Regions from separate parts of the Exiguobacterium sp. TDN 0502 genome, predicted to be linked through region 1. Evidence: riboswitches for the same ligand, from Rfam matches in the RefSeq annotation. Region 1 holds a riboswitch; the other holds the start of a gene.

Evidence for each region. Region 1 has a riboswitch for S-adenosylmethionine ahead of ACRPK8_RS15135 (LLM class flavin-dependent oxidoreductase). Riboswitches for the same ligand answer to the same signal wherever they lie in the genome.
Region 2: linked by a shared signal. The riboswitch ahead of ACRPK8_RS12965 (amino acid permease) and the one ahead of ACRPK8_RS15135 (LLM class flavin-dependent oxidoreductase) in region 1 are both predicted to bind S-adenosylmethionine.

Annotation. Positions count from the first base shown of each region.
Region 1 covers NZ_JBOZGJ010000022.1:11,064-20,611, forward strand. Annotated here, with positions in the region: gene ACRPK8_RS15125 (DUF2325 domain-containing protein) at 1-854, shown strand, start outside; gene ACRPK8_RS15130 (DUF975 family protein) at 918-1,556, shown strand; SAM riboswitch class I at 1,668-1,770, shown strand; gene ACRPK8_RS15135 (LLM class flavin-dependent oxidoreductase) at 1,844-2,902, shown strand; gene ACRPK8_RS15140 (ATP-grasp domain-containing protein) at 2,899-3,846, shown strand; gene ACRPK8_RS15145 (hypothetical protein) at 3,924-4,388, shown strand; gene ACRPK8_RS15150 (PhoX family protein) at 4,430-6,310, opposite strand; gene ACRPK8_RS15155 (NUDIX domain-containing protein) at 6,425-6,805, opposite strand; gene ACRPK8_RS15160 (ABC-F family ATP-binding cassette domain-containing protein) at 6,871-8,493, opposite strand; gene ACRPK8_RS15165 (prohibitin family protein) at 8,793-9,548, shown strand, end outside.
Region 2 covers NZ_JBOZGJ010000013.1:60,901-70,448, forward strand. Annotated here, with positions in the region: gene ahpC (alkyl hydroperoxide reductase subunit C) at 1-56, opposite strand, end outside; gene gnd (decarboxylating NADP(+)-dependent phosphogluconate dehydrogenase) at 278-1,678, opposite strand; gene ACRPK8_RS12940 (GntP family permease) at 1,699-3,045, opposite strand; gene gntK (gluconokinase) at 3,070-4,611, opposite strand; gene ACRPK8_RS12950 (GntR family transcriptional regulator) at 4,604-5,320, opposite strand; gene ACRPK8_RS12955 (ketopantoate reductase family protein) at 5,503-6,420, shown strand; gene ACRPK8_RS12960 (polysaccharide pyruvyl transferase family protein) at 6,625-8,091, shown strand; SAM riboswitch class I at 8,202-8,303, shown strand; gene ACRPK8_RS12965 (amino acid permease) at 8,380-9,548, shown strand, end outside.

The DNA.
Region 1 (9,548 bases):
CTGTCGTTTCGACGGAACGGATGAAAGAGAATCCGGAACGTGTCGTGTTTGAACAAGCAATTGTCAAAGCACACGGAATCATTGAGGAGACGGTTAATGGTCCGCTACAGGATGAAGCGGGAAAACCGTTCTATTATGTTGTACCGGTAGAGGACATGCGTTATTTCCGATTAGAAGCAGGACAACTCGTCGATCTCGTCATGTGGCGGGGACGAAAGGAGAGCTTGACGATTGTCTGGAAACATCAGTTTACGTACGAAAAACCAGTTGTCAACGAACTATCAGATCGTCCGACAAAAGTAAAACAATTAGTAGAGAAGACACCTGTTACAGCGAAAAAGTCAGACCGGTATGCCCGAAAAATGAAACGGCAAACGGTCCCAAAACCTAAAAAAGCACAGCGGCGCATTCGTGTTCAAAAAGAGCGGAAGATCGAACCAATCGTGACGACAGCTGTACCTGGACAATTGATGGATTTCGTCGATAAGACACCGCTTGATTTCACGCGCTTCACAGGTATGCGCCTCGTCATCGTTGGAAATGAGCAACAGACTTCTGTCTATCGCGAATTCTTTGCGCCGACAGGAATCGAATTGATTCATCTCGCAGGAGACGCACAGTCCGCGAAAAAGATTGCTTGTCTCGCTAAAAAGACGGATGCCATCGTCGTCGTTACGAGCCGTGTTTCGCATGCTGCGAGCGCTCATGTCATTGCACAGGCGAAAAAACATGGTATTCCGTTCGCGATGGAACGCCTTGATGGTCGTCGTTCGTTATATACAGCGTGTGAGCGACAACTTGAGCGTGCTTGGTTCAAACAGCAACAAGACGGGAAATTATTGAAAAAAGAGTGAAACATTAGAAGTTTTAAGCCGTAGAGTAAGGTGAGAACTTATTTTTCAAGGAGGACCTTACTCATGTCATCTCAATTAAAAAAAGCGGCAAAGGCATCGCTTAGCGGTCGTTGGGGCTTTGCAGTCCTAGCATTTCTGCTGTTTAGTATCATTCAAGGTGTCCCCAACTTATTTGGATCGGATATCGATGAGCCGTCAAATAGCATGGACCTCGTCGTCTCATTGGTGTCGATTTTACTGATTCCAGTAGGAGTCGGTTGGACATGGATTGCTATGTCGATTGCTCGTGGCGAAGAAACAAAAGTGACAGGTTTATTTGAGCCATACGGAATGTTCCTGAAAGTAGTTGGTCTTTCCATCGTTCAATTCATCTTCATCGCGCTCTGGACATTGCTCTTGATCATTCCAGGGATCATCAAGTCGTTCTCTTACCTGTTGACGTTCTATATCCTTCGAGATGAGCCGTCGATTGGCATTCTTGAAGCCATCACACGTTCACGTCAACTGATGGATGGTCATAAGATGGAAGCTTTTCTGCTCTTCCTATCGTTCATTGGGTGGGCGTTGCTTGTAATCGTCACGCTTGGTCTTGCTATCCTGTGGGTTGGACCATACTTCAGCGTCACGCTTGCGAAATTCTACGATCGTGTCCGTGGGGAACAGTCACCAGAACCGACATCGGATTTCGTCGCACCATACTAATATTTCATCCCGACACTATGTCGGGATTTTTTTGTTTGGAATAATTCCGATGGGAAAAGACGGTTTAATGGTTGCTTTAGTTCAGTGAATTCTGTACGATGAATGCAACACATCTTATCTAGAGAAGTCGAGGGACTGGCCCGAAGACACTTCAGCAACCCCGCCATGGCGGAAGGTGCTACTTCCAGGAAGGGATACCTTCTGAAGATAAGAGCGGACAGGACAGGATACCGTCGCTCTTTTCGAACTTCGAAAAGAGCGTTTTTTATGTTAAGGGGGATGATGGAGTGGAGTATGGTTTTTGGTTACCAATTTTTGGGTGGTGGTTGCGTAACGTCGAGGATGAACAGATGCCGGCGACATTCGATTATGTCAAACACGTCGCCCAAACAGCAGAACGGATCGGCTTCTCAACGACGTTGATCGCGGAATTGAACTTGAATGATATCAAAGGCATCAAGGAACCAAGTCTTGAGGCATGGACGACGGCAGCGGCGATCGCCGCAACGACGGAACGCCTTGAGATCATGACGGCGGTTCGTCCCGGTTTCCATAATCCGGCGACGACGGCGAAAATGGCAACGAACATCGATCAATTAAGCGGGGGACGCTTCACGCTGAACGTCGTCTCAGCTTGGTGGGCGGAGGAAGCTAAACAATACAATGGGATTTTTACGGCACACGATGAACGTTATGCTCGGACGGAAGAGTTCGTCACGGTCATGAAAGGATTATGGGCAGATGCGTCACCGTATAGTTTTTCCGGTCATCACTACACGATCGAGCAGGCGGAACTTCATCCGAAGCCGGTCCAGCGTCCGGGAATCAAGCTCTATGCCGGTGGAGAGAGTGAAGCCGGAAAACGGACGATCGTCGAACACTGTGACGCTTACGTCATGCATGGGGGAACGGTTGAAGAAGTCGCTCATAAAATCAATGATATGAAAGTACGCCGGGAAGCGACGGGGAAATCACCACTTGAGAGCTTCGGTCTTGCCGCTTATATCATTTGCCGGGATACGGAAGAAGAAGCGTTGCTTGAGTGGCAACGCATCACGGACGTCAAAGAAGATAGCGCCGGCTATGCCGGTTATCAGGATTTCATCAGTAAATCACAACTCGAACAACAGGTGGAGCGAAACGATTATTCCGTCTCGAACCGCGGTCTACGACCGAACCTGATCGGGACACCGGAACAGATTGCGAAGCGGATTCTGGCGTTCGAAGCCGTTGGTGTGACGTTACTCTTATTACAATTCTCACCACAACTCGAAGAAATGGAACGCTTTGCCCGTGACGTAATGCCGTTGGTTGAAGCGAAACGAAAGGTAGGTCAACAATCATGACAAAAATTCATATTCTCCACGAAAACCAGGAATGGACGGACCATCTCATTAAACGTCTCGAGGAACTCGAATTACCGTACGAACAGTGGCATCTGGATGAGGGGATTGTTCCGCTCGATCAAGTACCACCAGAAGGCGTCTTTTACAGCCGGATGAGTGCCTCTTCGCATACACGTGGTCACCGTTATGCACCGGAGTTGACGGAAGGCGTCCTTGCTTGGTTAGAAGAGCATGACCGGACCGTCTTTAACGGAACGCGTGCGCTCCGCCTTGAGGTCAGCAAAGTCAATCAGTATACAGCACTACGTAAGGAAGGCATCCGTGTACCGAAGACAACGGCTGCTGTTGGACGTGATCAAATCGTACAAGCTGCAAAAGAAATCGGAGTATCGTCGTTCATTACGAAACATAACCGTGCCGGCAAAGGACTTGGGGTGCAGCTGTTCCACTCGATTGAAGCACTCGAAGCTTATCTCGACGGTCCGACATTTGACGAACCAGTCGACGGCATCACACTGATTCAAGAATATATCCAGGCGCCGGAACCGTATATCACACGCTGTGAGTTCGTAGGCGGAAAATTTGTCTATGCGGTCCGAGTCGATACGTCGGAAGGATTCGAGCTTTGCCCGGCCGATGCCTGTGTGATCGACGACTTGTTCTGCCCGGTTGGCGAAGAGGCACCGCAAACACCGATGAAGTTCCAAATCGTTGAAGGCTTCAATGATCCGATCATCGAAAAGTACGAAGCATTCCTCCAAGCGAATCAGATTGCGGTCGCCGGGATTGAGTTCATTAAGGATGCGTCAGGTACGATCTATACGTATGACGTCAATACGAATACGAACTACAACTCGGACGCTGAAGCAGCTGCCGGACGCTACGGTATGCTCGAGCTGGCAAAGTTCCTCGGAGCAGCTCTTGAAACAAGCACAGTAAAATAAGAATCGGCTCCCGCCCTGTCACCGGACGTTACAAGACCGGATGACAGGGTATTTGTATAGAAAAAGGAGGCAGATGTATGATCACGTGGAGAGAAGAACGGCAGCTTGATATCCCGATCGAAGAAGCATGGCATCTGTTTGATCACACAAGGCTGCAACGCTTGATTCCGAATGTCGTCCAACACGAAGTGATTGAGCGAAAGCCGGGTGTCGTCGGCTCGACGTATCGTCAAACGTATATGCAGGGAAATCGGCTTGAAACATATATCGTGACCGATTTAGCCTATACGAATGAACCCGACTTCAAACAGAATACGATTGGATTCACGTTGGCACGCATCTTCAAGATCGAGATGACCTTTACGCTCAAACCACTCGGACACGATCGTTGTCTGTTGATCTATACCGGAAAAAGCGAGGGAGCCAATTTTGTCGGGAAGAGTTTATTATCACTCGGAGGAGAACGGGAAAATGAAAAAATCGTTCACGGTCTGTTACAACGTGTTGAAGAAGAGGCAGCGAAACAAAAGAAGAATACATGAAAACACGGATTCCCGCGTGCGGGAGTCCGTGTTTTTGTATCTTATCGATGCGTATACGATTTATGACTGCTTGGTAATCCGGACAGGTAGCCGACACCACCTGTTTTTTGAATGCCGATACCGTCTTTCATCGCTTGTTCAAGCGCTTTGGGGTCGACAGCTGTGATCTGTTTGTCCATCAATGACTCACCTGGGTGCTGATAGTTACTTAGAAGGTAGCTATACTTCCCAACATGATCGAGTGAACGAAGACCAGTTGCTTCCGCTCCGACTGGAACCGAAAGGATACGTGATAATTTTTTCGTCTTCAGATTATAAGCCCAAACGAAGTTGTTCGTGTGCAGTGAGCTGTCTTCGCCGATGAAGAGCGTATCGGATGTCGCGGAATAAGCGAGGTTATCCGGGTTCGCGACGAGATCGGGATTCGCCGTGTTGCCATAAGCATCGGGCTTCGCTAAATCTTCACCGATGACGAGTGCCTGCATGTTCGTCGGAACATAACGGCTGTTGATGCCTTTAGCACGACCGAAATCGATTTCGAATGTTACGCCAGACTCGCGTTTTTCAAACTGGATATCATCCTGGACCGCGCCTTCCTGTTTTTCGGTACTTCCCGATAGATAAGAGAGGGCGATATAGGCTTTTTTATCCTTTTCGTTGACTGTGATGCCTTCCATCTTGTTGAACTCCGACGTTGCTCCAAGTAACGCACCGTAACGACGTGATTCGAGGAAGGCAGCTTCTTTTTCCTTACCAGCTTTGAGCTTCAAGTATTCGACCTTTTTGCTAGCCGCTGTTTTGACCGCTTTAAAGCCCGGTGTCGGCGCATCTGCTGTCTCGAAGATGTCGCTGAATTTCGTTCCTTTATCAATCAAACGTTTGACTTCCTTATCGGAAGCGTGTCCGAGTTTGATCCACTCGAGATCACCGGCACCGCCTTCGGTTGCCCGAGTCTGATGGAATTTCGCAGCATAGAGTGTTCCTTTTGAAAAATCACGCTTTTTGTCTGCGACGTACATGAACATCATCGTGTTGTTCCCGTCGTCACCGAAGATTGCTGTCTTTTGATCCGGCAGAATCTGCATCATCTCGTGCGAGAAACGACCTGTGCTGTAGTGTTTGACCGCTGTTGCGTTTCCTTTACGGTCAACCGAGATTTCCGGTGTGAAGCCGTAGAAGTACGGATTTGCTTTTTCAGTCGTACCGAAGTAACGCTCAGCGAAGGCGTTGACATCTTTGTAAGCAGACGAGTTAGGATCTGATTCGAACGCACGCGCATCCGGTTCATATTCCTCTGATCCGAGGTGTGTTCCCCATGGCGTCGTTGAACCGTTACATGGTGTCCAGAGTCCATTGACGTTCTTAAAGTCAATCTTGCTTGCTTTTTTAACGGCAAGTCTCCCCGTTTTTTTGTCCTGTGTCACTTCGGTTAATGTCATCGATGCCGGAAGTCCTTTGACTTCGTTTCCGGCGTTGTCGATTGAATCATACTCGAAATGAGACACCATATATTTTTTTCCGTGGACTTCAAGCAGACTGTTTGAGTCGGGTGCGTCCGAGACGAAGGCTTCCGGTTTGTCCGGAATACTCCGGTCGATGATCGGATTGCCTTTGGCATCGATTGGAGTTCCCGCTGCAATCATGTCGCCCTTGTTTTCGACGATTTTATCTTGCGAGAGGAACAATTGATTGTAGTTTAACGGTTTGACTTCTGTCTTACCGTTCGTATACGTCACTTTGACTTTTGCTTCTGTATAAGTTTTGACCATCTGGTCAATTTTTGTCGGTGCATCCATCGATAAAAATTCGACCTTCTTGATGTTGCGTGTACTGTGAGAAGAGCTGTGGGCATCCGCGAACATCGGGACCATACTTGATGACAAGACCGCTGCTGATAGACCAACCATGAGTGTTCGTTTCATTTTCGTTTCCCCCAAATGAGTTTGTGTTGTTGCTACATTTCCATTTAATCAGTCGATTATGTAGAGGGTGTAAAGAAACCTGGTCAGTTGTATCTCACTTCATTCATATTCCCTTTACAGTAGTGAGAGCAAACGGGAAATCTGGGGATCGTCTTGCAGAGTGTTCAATGATTGAAACTGAACGGATCGTAATTCTTGTTGTTCCGGTGAGAGTTCGGGATCGATGCCGAGTCGAAGTGCCGGACTAGTTGCAGTACGGCGGACAAGAAAACACGTTTCCGTTCCGTGATGGATTGAAATCTCATAGAGTTGTCGTTCGACCGTGACATGCAGGTGCGTCTCTTCTAACACTTCACGCATGACGGCTTGTTCTTTTGTTTCATTGCTCTCGACACCACCACCCGGTAACGTCCAAAATGTCCGGGATGGGGTATGTAACTCGACCATCAATATCTGTTCCTCTTCGATCAACGCAGCACATACGCGATGACGCATGACTCATTCCTCCTTTAAAGTGTTCAAAAAAGAGACCGAAACGACAGTTCCGGTCTCTTTTGACATCATTGTGCGTATAACGCTGTTAATTGCTGTTGAATCGTATCATTGTTCAAGTACTCATCGTATGTCGTTTCTTTATCGACGATACCGTTCGGCGTCAACTCGATGATCCGGTTCGCAATCGTTTCGACGAACTGATGGTCATGCGAGCTGAAGAGCATTGCGCCTTTGTAAGCAATTAAGCCATCGTTGAGTGCTGTGATCGATTCGAGATCCAAGTGGTTCGTCGGATCGTCGAGGACGAGGACATTAGCACCACTGAGCATCGCTTTTGAAAGCATACAACGGACTTTCTCGCCCCCGGATAAGACAGAGGCTTTCTTCATGACTTCTTCACCTGAGAAGAGCATCCGACCGAGGAATCCACGGAGGAACGTATCGCTCTCATCTGCCGGTGAATACTGACGGAGCCAATCGAGGATCGTCTTATCCGAGCCTTCGAAGAATTCCGAGTTATCTTTTGGCAAGTAGGACTGCGAAGTCGTGACGCCCCATTTGAACGTACCGCTGTCCGGTTCCATCTCACCCATGAGGATTTTGAACAGTGTCGTGATCGCGATATCGCTCTGGCTGATGAACGCGACTTTATCTGTCTTGTTCAATGAGAAGCGGACGTTATCGAGGACTTTGACACCGTCGATCGTTTTCGAAATACCATCGACCATCAAAAGGTCATTTCCGATTTCACGTTCCGGTGTGAAACCGACGAATGGATAACGGCGTGACGATGGACGAATGTCATCGAGTGTGATTTTATCAAGCAACTTCTTCCGCGACGTCGCTTGTTTCGCTTTCGAAGCGTTCGAGCTGAAACGCGCGATGAAGGCTTGCAGTTCTTTAATTTTCTCTTCTTTTTTCTTATTTTGATCACTTGCCATACGCGAAGCAAGCTGACTTGATTCGTACCAGAAATCGTAGTTTCCGATATACAATTGAATCTTACCGTAATCAAGATCCGCCATGTGCGTGCAGACGTTGTTCAAGAAGTGACGGTCGTGGGAAATGACGATGACCGTGTTCTCGAATCCGATTAAGAATTCTTCGAGCCATTTGACGGCCTTCAAATCAAGTCCGTTCGTCGGCTCATCCAGTAAGAGAATGTCCGGTTTACCGAATAACGCTTGGGCAAGTAAAACTTTGACCTTTTCCGATCCTGTCAGCTCAGCCATCGTCTTCGAGTGAAGGGCTTCCTTGATGCCGAGTCCTTGAAGAAGCATGGCAGCTTCCGACTCCGCTTCCCAACCGTTCATTTCAGCGAATTCACCTTCGAGTTCAGCAGCACGCATGCCGTCCTCATCCGAGAAATCTTCTTTCATATAGATAGCATCTTTTTCTTTCATGACTTCATACAGACGTTTGTGTCCCATCATGACCGTTTCGATGACTTGGAATTCTTCGTATTCGTAATGGTTCTGGCGAAGGACGCCTAAGCGTTCGCCTGGTGTGATGATGACGTCGCCTTGTTGCGCCTCGATGTCACCCGCGAGAATTTTCAGGAACGTTGACTTACCGGCGCCGTTCGCACCGATCAGACCATAACAGTTACCTGGCGTGAACTTGATGTTGACGTCTTCGAATAATTTACGGTCCGCAAAGCGAAGACCGACGTTTTGTACTGTAATCATATAGAGATGAACCCTCGTTTCTAGTAAGTGATGTGCTCATTCGAGTGTACCACAAATCGTGATCTGTCGTAGAGCAGGCAAAGTTCCCTCCATATTAGGACAGAAATTAAAAATAAGCAACCGGACATTTAAAAGAATGAAACATTTTCCAGATGAATGCGTAGAAGAAAGTAAGGAATTCGCTAGAGGAGGGGTTAGATGGCTATCTTTTTCACATTATTGTTTTTCGCCCTCATCGTTTTGTTTGGCATGGAACTCTATCGCTATATCCAAGAAAAAATCGATAAAGGAGATTCAGAATGAGAGAAATCAAACCGAAGAAAAAAATTCGCCCATCGATGATCATCGCTGGTGTGCTCGTATTAGCACTGCTTGCTACAACACCGTTCATCGTCGAACAAATCGAACCGGGGCAAGTTGGTGTCGTCTATACACCGTCAAGTGGTGTCAAAGACGAGACGCTTTCGCAAGGCTGGCATGTTGTTTCACCCATCACACGAGTGACAGAGTATCCGATCCGGACACAGACAAAAGCGCTTGAAAACATGACGCTTGCAACCAAAGACGGAAAGAACATCGTCGTCGACTTTACATACAGCTTCTCCGTCTCGCCGGATAAGGTGACGAAAGTCTTCAACAAGTTCGGACCAATCGAAATCGACGAGATTGCAAAAGGTTATCTGAAGCAACGTCTTTATGATGCATCGCGTGAACAAATCTCGAAAGTCACTGTCCTTGAACTGTTCGGTGAAAAATCAGGAAATGTCTCGACGAGCATTCAGACGCAGTTCGCAGAAGACGTCAAGGATATCGGTTTCATCATCGAAGATGTTGCGCTCGGTGCGCCGAAGCCGGATGCGAAGACACAGGAAGCAATCGATGCGCGGGTCAAAGCGTCGCAGGAACTCGATAAAAAGAAAACCGATCTTGAAATTGCAAAAGCAGAAGCAGAGCGTCTTCGCGTAGAAGCAAAAGGAGCAGCGGATGCGCGTTTGATTGAAGCACAGGGATTAGCAAAGGCACAGAAAGAACTACAAAAGACGTTGACGAAAGAA
Region 2 (9,548 bases), on a different contig from region 1:
CCGTTGTGGAATGCTGATGCGCTGAATGGTTTTACTTCACTTCCGATTAAAGACATGATAAAAATCCTCCTCAAGGGTTCTATATTTAGAATCTGTTCTAGTGCATACAGGCAATCTGTATTTATCACACTAGAATAATTCTAATCTAATACTAATTTCATATAGACCAACACTTTTGTCAAGGTATAATCGGCAATTTCTTATTTCAGGAAAGATTGTGTGAACAAAAAAAGAAATCCCGACGCCTGAATGAAACAGGAGTCGGGAGCTGTATTCCTTATTGCCAGTCCGTGTGGAAGATCCCTTCGCGGTCTGTCCGGGCATACGTGTGAGCACCAAAATAATCGCGTTGTGCTTGCAACATGTTGGCATTCGAATTCGCTGTCCGGTAGCTATCATAATACGTCAACGACGTCGATAGACACGGTAGAGCGAAACCAGACAACGCACCCTCAGCGACAACATGGCGTAACGATTCTTGATACGCCTGTACTTTCTCAGCGAAGAACGGGGCGAGCATCAAGTTCGAGAGATTCGCATCATTTTTGAACGCGTCGCTGATGACGTTCAAGAAGTCGGCCCGGATGATACAGCCGCCACGGAAGATCAAGGCGATCTCTTCAAGGCGTAGATTCCAGTCGTACAGTTCAGACGATGTCCGGTATTGAGTAAAGCCTTGCGCGTAAGCGGCGACTTTCCCCATATAAAGCGCTTGACGAATCCGTTCGACCCACGCGTCCCGCTCGAGCGTTGAAAGGTCTTCTGGTCCCTTCAGGACAGTAGACGCTGCGACGCGTTCTTCTTTGACAGCTGAGAGATAACGCGCGAACAAGGCTTCCGTAATGATCGAAGAGGCGATCCCATTATCAATGGCTTGCAGGCTCGTCCATTTTCCGGTTCCTTTTTGACCGGCTTGATCGAGAATGACATCGATTAATGGTTGTCCTGTCTCGTCATCCGTTTTCCGGAGGATATCTGCTGTGATCTCGATCAGGTAACTTTTCAGTTCGCCAGCGTTCCACTCAGCGAATATATCTGCGACTTCCGTGACATCGAGTCCGAGGCGGAAGCGAAGGAAACTGTACGCTTCTGCAATCAGTTGCATGTCGGCGTATTCAATGCCGTTATGAACCATCTTGACGAAGTGACCGGCACCTTTTGGACCGATATAGACGCAACATGGATCGCTGTCGACGTGCGCGGCGATTTTCGTCAAGATCGGTGCAACATGGTCGTATGCTTCTTTTGATCCACCCGGCATGATCGCAGGACCGGTCCGTGCACCGACTTCACCACCCGATACGCCGACGCCGATGTATTCAATCTCGTGGCGTTGTAACTCGTCAAAACGACGCTCTGTATCGAGGAAGTGCGAGTTCCCGCCATCCATGATGATATCGCCTGCTTCAAGGTGCGGGATCAAGGATTCGATGACGGAATCAATCGCGCTACCCGCCGTAACCATCATGAAGATTTTACGCGGACGGGCAAGTGACTGAACGAATGCTTCAATCTCATAGTACGGATGAAGTGGTAGCCCTTCGTCATGTGCGACGAGATCATCCGTTAAATCACGTGTGTAGTTATAGATGGCGACTTCTTCTTGATGACTCGCCATATTGAGTGCTAAGTTGCGGCCCATGACACCAAGACCGATGACTCCGATAGAATGTTGCATAAGTAGAACGACTCCTTTTTTTAGACGACGAGGCTGAGGAGAAGAACGAAACCAAGTCCGCAAACGGAAATGATCGTCTCAAGCACAGTCCATGTCGCAAACGTTTCTTTTAATGATAATCCGAAATACTCTTTAAACATCCAAAAACCAGCATCATTGACGTGTGAAGCGATCAGACTACCCGCGCCAGTCGCGAGAACGACGAGTGCTAAGTTGACGTCGGATTGCTCTAGTAACGGAATGACGAGACCTGCTGTTGATAGGGCGGCGACTGTCGCAGACCCGAGCGAAATCCGGAGAATCGCAGCAATCAACCAAGCGAGGAGAATCGGCGATAACGCGGATCCTTCGAATAATTGGGCAACGTATTTCCCGACACCACCGTCAATCAAGACTTGTTTGAAGGCACCGCCACCACCGATGATCAACAGCATCATCCCGATTTGGGCAATCGCCGTCGTACAGGAATCCATGACAGATTGCATCGGAATCTTACGCGCGATTCCCATCGTGTAGACCGCGACGAGTAGTGAAATCAACATCGCCGTCGAAGCATTCCCGATGAACTCGATTGCTGAGATGACGCTATTCTCCCCCCAACCGAGTGTTTCTTGTAAGAGCGTGAAGATTGTCGCAACGGACATTAGAAGAACCGGTAGCATTGCAGTGAAGACACTGATAGCGAAGCCTGGCGTCTCTTCTAAATCAAATTCTTTTTGTTCCCCGAGTGATGCGATGTTTCCTGTCCGTGTAAACGATTCAGGAACGAGTCGTTTCGCGATTTTCGTAAAGACAGGACCGGCAATGATGACTGTCGGAACGGCGACGATGAAACCATACAATAAGACTTCCCCGATATTTGCATTGTACTCACCGGCGATGACCGTCGGACCCGGGTGAGGCGGTAAGAATCCGTGTGTGACGGACAGGGCTGCGACCATCGGAATCCCGAGATATAAGATCGAGACACGAAGCTGACGTGAAATCGCAAAGACGATTGGAATCAACAGGACGAGTCCGACTTCGAAGAAGAGCGCGATCCCGATGATGAATGAAGCGACGACGACAGCCCACTGGATGTTCTTTTCCCCGAATCGGGCAACAAGCGTCATCGCGATTCGCTGCGCCCCCCCGGCGTCAGCGATCAGCTTCCCAAGCATCGCACCAAGACCGAAGATCAGTGCGAGGTGACCAAGCGTCCCGCCGATACCGGCTTCGATCGTCTTGACGATCTGATCGAGCGGCATACCGAGTAACAGTGCGACACCAAAGGAGACGATGATGAGTGAGACGAACGTATTTAATTTCAACCCCATGATGAGAACGAGCAACGCGACGATCCCAATTCCTACAATGACTAATGGCATGATGACTTCCCCCAAAAGATTAAGTTAGTTTTCTTGTTGAATCAAGCTCCGTTGATACGTAGCGATTCGTTTGTGATCCTCGGACAATGTCCGCGCCAGGCTAATGAAAATCGGTAAGAGCTGACGATATTCATGCATCGCTTCTTCGTTTGGTACATGGCGATGGGTATCCCCAATCATCTCGGAGACGACTTCGAACGAATCGATTTCCCCTGTCGCGTAGAGTCCGAGAATACAAGCACCGAGACATGAGCTTTCAAAACTTTCCGGGATGACGACTTCCGACTCAAAGATGTCCGCCATCATTTGGCGCCAGACTTCAGACCGGGCAAAACCACCCGTTGCCTGAATCCGGGTCACGGGACTGTCCATACACTCGACGAGTGCGAGGAAAACAGTATAGAGATTGTAGATGACCCCCTCCAGTGCCGCCCGGATCATATGCTCTTTTTTGTGTGAGAGCGTCAATCCGAAGAACGAACCGCTGACATCCGGATTCCACAGCGGCGCGCGTTCGCCGGACAAATAAGGATGGAACAACAGCCCGTCGGACCCCGGACGGACACGTTCGGCAATCTTCGTCAGGACGGCGTACGGATCGATGCCAAGGCGTTTTGCTGTCTCGACTTCTGCTGAGGCGAGTTCATCTCGGATCCACCGCAAGACCATTCCGCCATTATTGACAGGTCCGCCGATGACCCAGTGGTCCTCGGTCAGGGCGTAACAGAACGTCCGTCCTTTTTCATCGGTCTGCGGACGATCAATGATCGTCCGGATGGCGCCGCTTGTTCCGATCGTGATCGCAATTTCCCCTTTGCGAATCGCATTGACACCTAAGTTAGAAAGAACACCGTCACTGGCACCGACTAAAAACGGCGTATCAGCCGAAATCCCCATTTGTCGTGCGTAATCGGCATTCAGTCCTGTACATGACGTCGTCGTCGGTACCGGTTCCGATAAATAACTCGCATCGATCCCCGCGACATGTAACGCCCCCGTATCCCAGCCCAACTCATGAATATTAAAGAGTCCGGTCGCTGAAGCGAGGGAGTGGTCGATGACATAGGTTCCGAACAGGCGTTGGAACACGAATTCCTTAATCCCGATATATTTTTTCGTCAAGGCATGGAGTTCCGGACGGTCCTCGACGAGCCAGCTGATTTTACTAAGCGGTGACATCGGATGGATCGGTGTACCGGTACGGTGATAGATCGATAGACCGTACTGTTCCTTGATTTTGTTCGACCATGCTTCACTCCGGCTGTCCGCCCATGTGATGCAGGCCGTCAATGGTTGGTGTTGTGCATCCATCGCGATCAAGCTGTGCATGGCACTGCTGAATGCGACGAACTTCGGTGGCATGCTCGGATGACGCTTCGTGATCAAGCGAATTGATTCGAGTACGGCATCAAAAATTTCTTCTGGATCCTGCTCCGCCGTCGACCGATTCGGTGTATGAAGCGGATAACCGACGTTTGTTTGTCCGACGACTTCTCCCTTTGTCGTAAATAGGACCGCTTTCGTACTCGTCGTTCCGATATCGACGCCTAACATGTATTCAGTCATGTGAATCGACTCCTTTCGACATCATTTGTTGCGTTTTCCAGAGATCTTCGACTTCCTGGACGTCATCAAAGTTCTGATGCAAGGAAGCAACCATCCGCTCCCGGTCGCCTGTCTCGATCGCTTCGATGTACAGGGCGTGGTTCGCGAGGATGCGTTCGAAGTCTTCGATGTCTTCCTCGAATCGTACCCGCATCGACAGGAGGATGAAACTTTCCATGACCGGTTTGAGGTTTTGCCAAATCATGCTGACATACCCATGATCGATCGAGCGGATGATCGTTTCATGAAACAGTACGTCCTGAAAGGAGAATTCATCGGCATCCTTATATTTAATGGCGACTTTCATCATTTCGAGAATCTTGCTTAGTTCACGGACGAGTTCCGACCGTTCAATCTTGACGAGCCGTTCAAAAACGAACGTCTCGATAAGAAGCCGGACATCGTAGATTTCCTGGATATCGCGCTCGGATAAACCGACGACGACCGCCCCCATTCGTTCGAGACGAATCAATTGTTCGGATGCAAGGACCTTTAACGCGTCACGGACGGGCGAGCGACTGACGGAAAAATCAGAGGCTAATTTGTTTTCGGATAAAATGGTACCGCTTTCAATCTTTCCTGAAATGATTCGCATCCTTAGTTCGTGTGCGACACGATCTCCGGCGGAGGCTTTTGATAACCACTTCAAGGGGTATAACAGTTCTGACATGGAATCACCTGATTTCTAAAGTGAGTATACTTGTATACAAGTTAGTATAAACGTTTTTTTCTAAAATGCAAACGCTTAACTTAAATCTTGAAAAACCGAGTCGAAACCAGGAAAACGATTCCAACTATGTTAGGGTGAAGGAGTAAATAGTGTAGAAAAAGGGTAGAAAGGAGATTAGCCATATGAACATTTTAGTCGTAGGGGCAGGAGCAGTCGGGGGATATTTCGGAGGTCGTCTTGCTGAACAAGGTGAACAGGTGACATTTCTCGTTCGTCCGAAACGGTATGAACAGTTGCAAAAAACAGGGCTGCAGATTAAAAGTCCACATGGTGATGTGACCATCTCACCACGCCTCATGACGCGGGAGATGCAACCGAACGATGTGTTTGATGTCATCTTACTTTCGACGAAAGCTTATCACTTGGATCAAGTGGTGGAAGATCTCGGACCATTCGTTTCTGAACATACATATATCCTGCCGTTATTAAACGGTATGAAGCATATAGGACGGCTCACAGACGTTTTTGGAGAAGAACGAGTACTTGGAGGTCTCTGCTTCATTGAGTCGACGCTCGACTCGGAAGGACGCATTCTGCAGACGAGTCCATCGCATCGACTGTTGTTTGGTTCACGAACCGGTAGACCAACAGCGCGTCTCGAAGCGATCACAGCCTGTTTTGCACAGGCAAAGGCGCCGATGATGTATTCTTCGCGGATCATGGATGAGATGTGGCAAAAATATCTGTTCATTTCGACGTTTGCGGGCGTGACGACATTATTCCGCGCTGCGATCGGTCCGATTCGGCAAGAATCTGTCGGTCGTCAGATGATCACAGACATCATGAAGGAAGCAAAACAGGCAATGGAAGGACAGGGAGCCGTATTTAATGATGATGTGGAAGCAGGACTGACAAAGCAGATGAATGCCATGGAAGATACGATGAAATCATCAATGTTGCGTGATATGGAAAAGGGGCAATCCGTAGAAGTGGAACAATTTTTCACGAGCTTGTGGAAAGGCTCCGATAGGGAACCGGGCGTTGCTCTCCGGCTCGTTGAAGCGAACTTACGGATGTATGAACAATCAATTGCTAGGTAATTTTTCTATATCAGAAAAATTTTGGAGGAGTGTTAATATTTCGTTTTCATGACGAAACAGAAGATCTTCGTTGGAAGCGTTGACTTCCGAAATATACTTCATCTATTCTTAATGAGATTGAAAAAAAGTGATAATATAATTTTCCGTATTTTTTTCTTGCAATAAAGGACTAACGAAGCAAATGAGAGAGGAAGTTTATCCATTATGAAACGTATTATTATTCGTGCAGGTATGACCCCATTCGAACAATTTGATGCTCCTTATTTGATGAAACATAATTCCATTGGCGGAAATGTCGGGAATCTTATTTATCAATACAGTATCTTCCGGACATTGATGACGGAAGGAACGACAATCACACCTGACTATTACTACTATGACGAAGAACGGGCAGATGAGATCAATGCTAACTTTGATCTATATGTCATTCCACTCGCAGATGCGTTCCGGAAAGAGTTCATGCCGACACTTCGCAAATATACACGACTCATCAAAAAACTGAAAATCCCGGTCGTCGTCATCGGTGTCGGCTTACGTGCACCGTTTGAACCGGATTTAGACGGTGGATTCCCGTTCGACGAAGATGTCAAAGCATTCGTCAGTGCAGTACTTGAGCGCTCAAGCATGCTTGGACTTCGTGGGGAAATCACGTCGCAATACCTGACACGCCTCGGTTTCCGCGAAGGCATCGACCACCGTGTCATCGGATGTCCTTCGATGTATGCTTTCGGTCGTGACCTGAACATCCGCGAAACGAACATTACGTCTGAGTCGATGATCACGGTCAACTCGTCACGTTTAGCACCGCAAAATGTTCTCGATTTCATTACGCGCGGGATGGAAGAGTACCCGAACCATTACTTCATTCCACAATGGATGAAGGAATTGAAATTGACGTATACGGGTACACATCCGATCGCTGATCTGTCCGTGACGAACTATCCGGTGAAAATGTCGGATCCGGCTTACATGAACGATCGTGTCCGTTTCTTCTTGAATGCGCAGACATGGTTCGATTTCATCGGTCAAGCCGATCTCAGTTTCGGAGCACGTTTACACGGGAACATCACGGCGACACTTGCCGGTACACCAAGTATCCTTATTCCAAAAGATGCACGGATGCGCGAATTGACGGATTATCACCAACTGACACACATCTGGGCAAATGACATCACATCGGATACACGCTTATCCGACGTCGTAGCGAATGCCGACTTCCAAAGCCCGACACGTGTTCAGGCACGTAACTTCGATAACTTCGTTGATTTCTTGAACGTTAATGAACTCGAGCATATCTATCAGGAAACGAACTACCCGGAAAACGTACCGTTTGACCGCCAAATGGCGCAAACGGAATTGTTGCCGGCAGTTCAACCGATTTCAGGAGTCAGCCTCGAAGAAGCAGTCGCCCGTTTCGAACAGTTCTTCCCGGAACAAGAAAAGAAAATCGCGGAAGCACAAAAGCAGACAAAAGCGCAGTTAGCTGAAAAAGATAAGAAGATCAAAGCGTTACAGAAACAGACAGGGATGGCTCAAAAAGATCAAGAGATTGCGGCACTCAAAGCGCAATTAGCTGCCCAAACGAAAACGATGAAACATCAGCAAGGAACATTGAATCGTAAAGCGGTTCGTGCAGCATTGAAAACAGCGGATTTATTCGCCAAAAAATAAGCATTTCCCGACATTCCGGATCATCGCGATCCGGAATGTCTTTTTGATAGCAGTATTCTGAATTGTGTTGACAATTCGGAAAAGAGTTGATAGGGTTAGGAACAATTACATACTTATCCAGAGAGGTGGAGGGACTGGCCCTGTGAAACCTCAGCAACAGGTCGTAAGATACTGTGCTAATTCCTGCGGGTGCTGCACCCGATCGATAAGGTTTCCGAATTGTCGACCGACGCATCCGTAAGGGTGCGTTTTTTTGTTTGAAATAGGTGAAACGAGGAGGAAAATGTCATGAAAACGAGCGGGTCCTTTCGGCGGAAGATGGAATCACGTCATCTGATCATGTTGTCGTTAGGCGGTGTCATTGGTACAGGATTGTTTTTAAGTACAGGTTATACATTGGAACAAGCAGGACGCATCGGAACGATTTTGTCTTATTTGATCGGGGCGGTTGTCGTCTATCTGGTCATGTTGAGTCTCGGTGAACTGGCTGTACATATGCCGGAAACCGGTTCCTTTCATCGCTACGCGACAAAATACATCGGACCGGGTACAGGGTATACGGTAGCCTGGCTCTACTGGCTGACATGGACGGTTGCTCTCGGTTCGGAATTCACGGCAGCGGGCATGTTGATGCAGCGCTGGTTCCCGTCCGTTCCGGTCTGGGTGTTCAGTGCCTTATTCGCTGCGATGATTCTTGGGATCAACGTCTTGAAGGTTCGCGTGTTTGCGGAAGTCGAGTTTTGGTTCTCCGCCATCAAGGTCGTGACGATCGTTGCCTTCATCTTGTTGGGGGCAGGCGCCATCGTCGGCTTCATTCCACTAAAGGATGGGAGTGCGGCACCATTCTTTTCTTCGTTAATGGAAGGCGGATTGTTCCCGAACGGTGCCTTTGCGATTTTCATGACGATGCTTGCCGTGAACTTTGCCTACTCGGGAACGGAATTGATCGGCGTCGCAGCGGGTGAAGCCGTTGATCCGAAGCGGACGATTCCGCTTGCGATCCGGACGACGATTTTGCGGCTTGTCCTCTTTTTCGTCGGTACGATCATCGTATTAGCCGTTTTATTGCCAACGGAAGGAAAGGGCGTGCTCGAAAGTCCGTTCGTCGCCGTATTTGATCGGATTGGGATTCCTTACGCAGCAGATGTGATGAACTTCGTCATCCTGACCGCTATCCTGTCGGCAGCGAACTCCGGGCTTTACGCCGCCTCGCGGATGCTTTGGTCGCTTGCGAACGAACGGATGATTCCACGTTTCTTCGCACAGGTGACACCAGCTGGCGTACCACTCCGAGCTGTATTGTTCAGCATGATTGGCGGAGGACTGGCCCTGCTGTCGAGCATCTATGCGGCAGGAAGTGTCTATATCGCGCTCGTCTCGATTTCCGGTCTTGCTGTCGTCGTCGTCTGGATGAGCATCAGCGTTGCCCAGTACCGCTTCCGGAAACAATTCCTGCG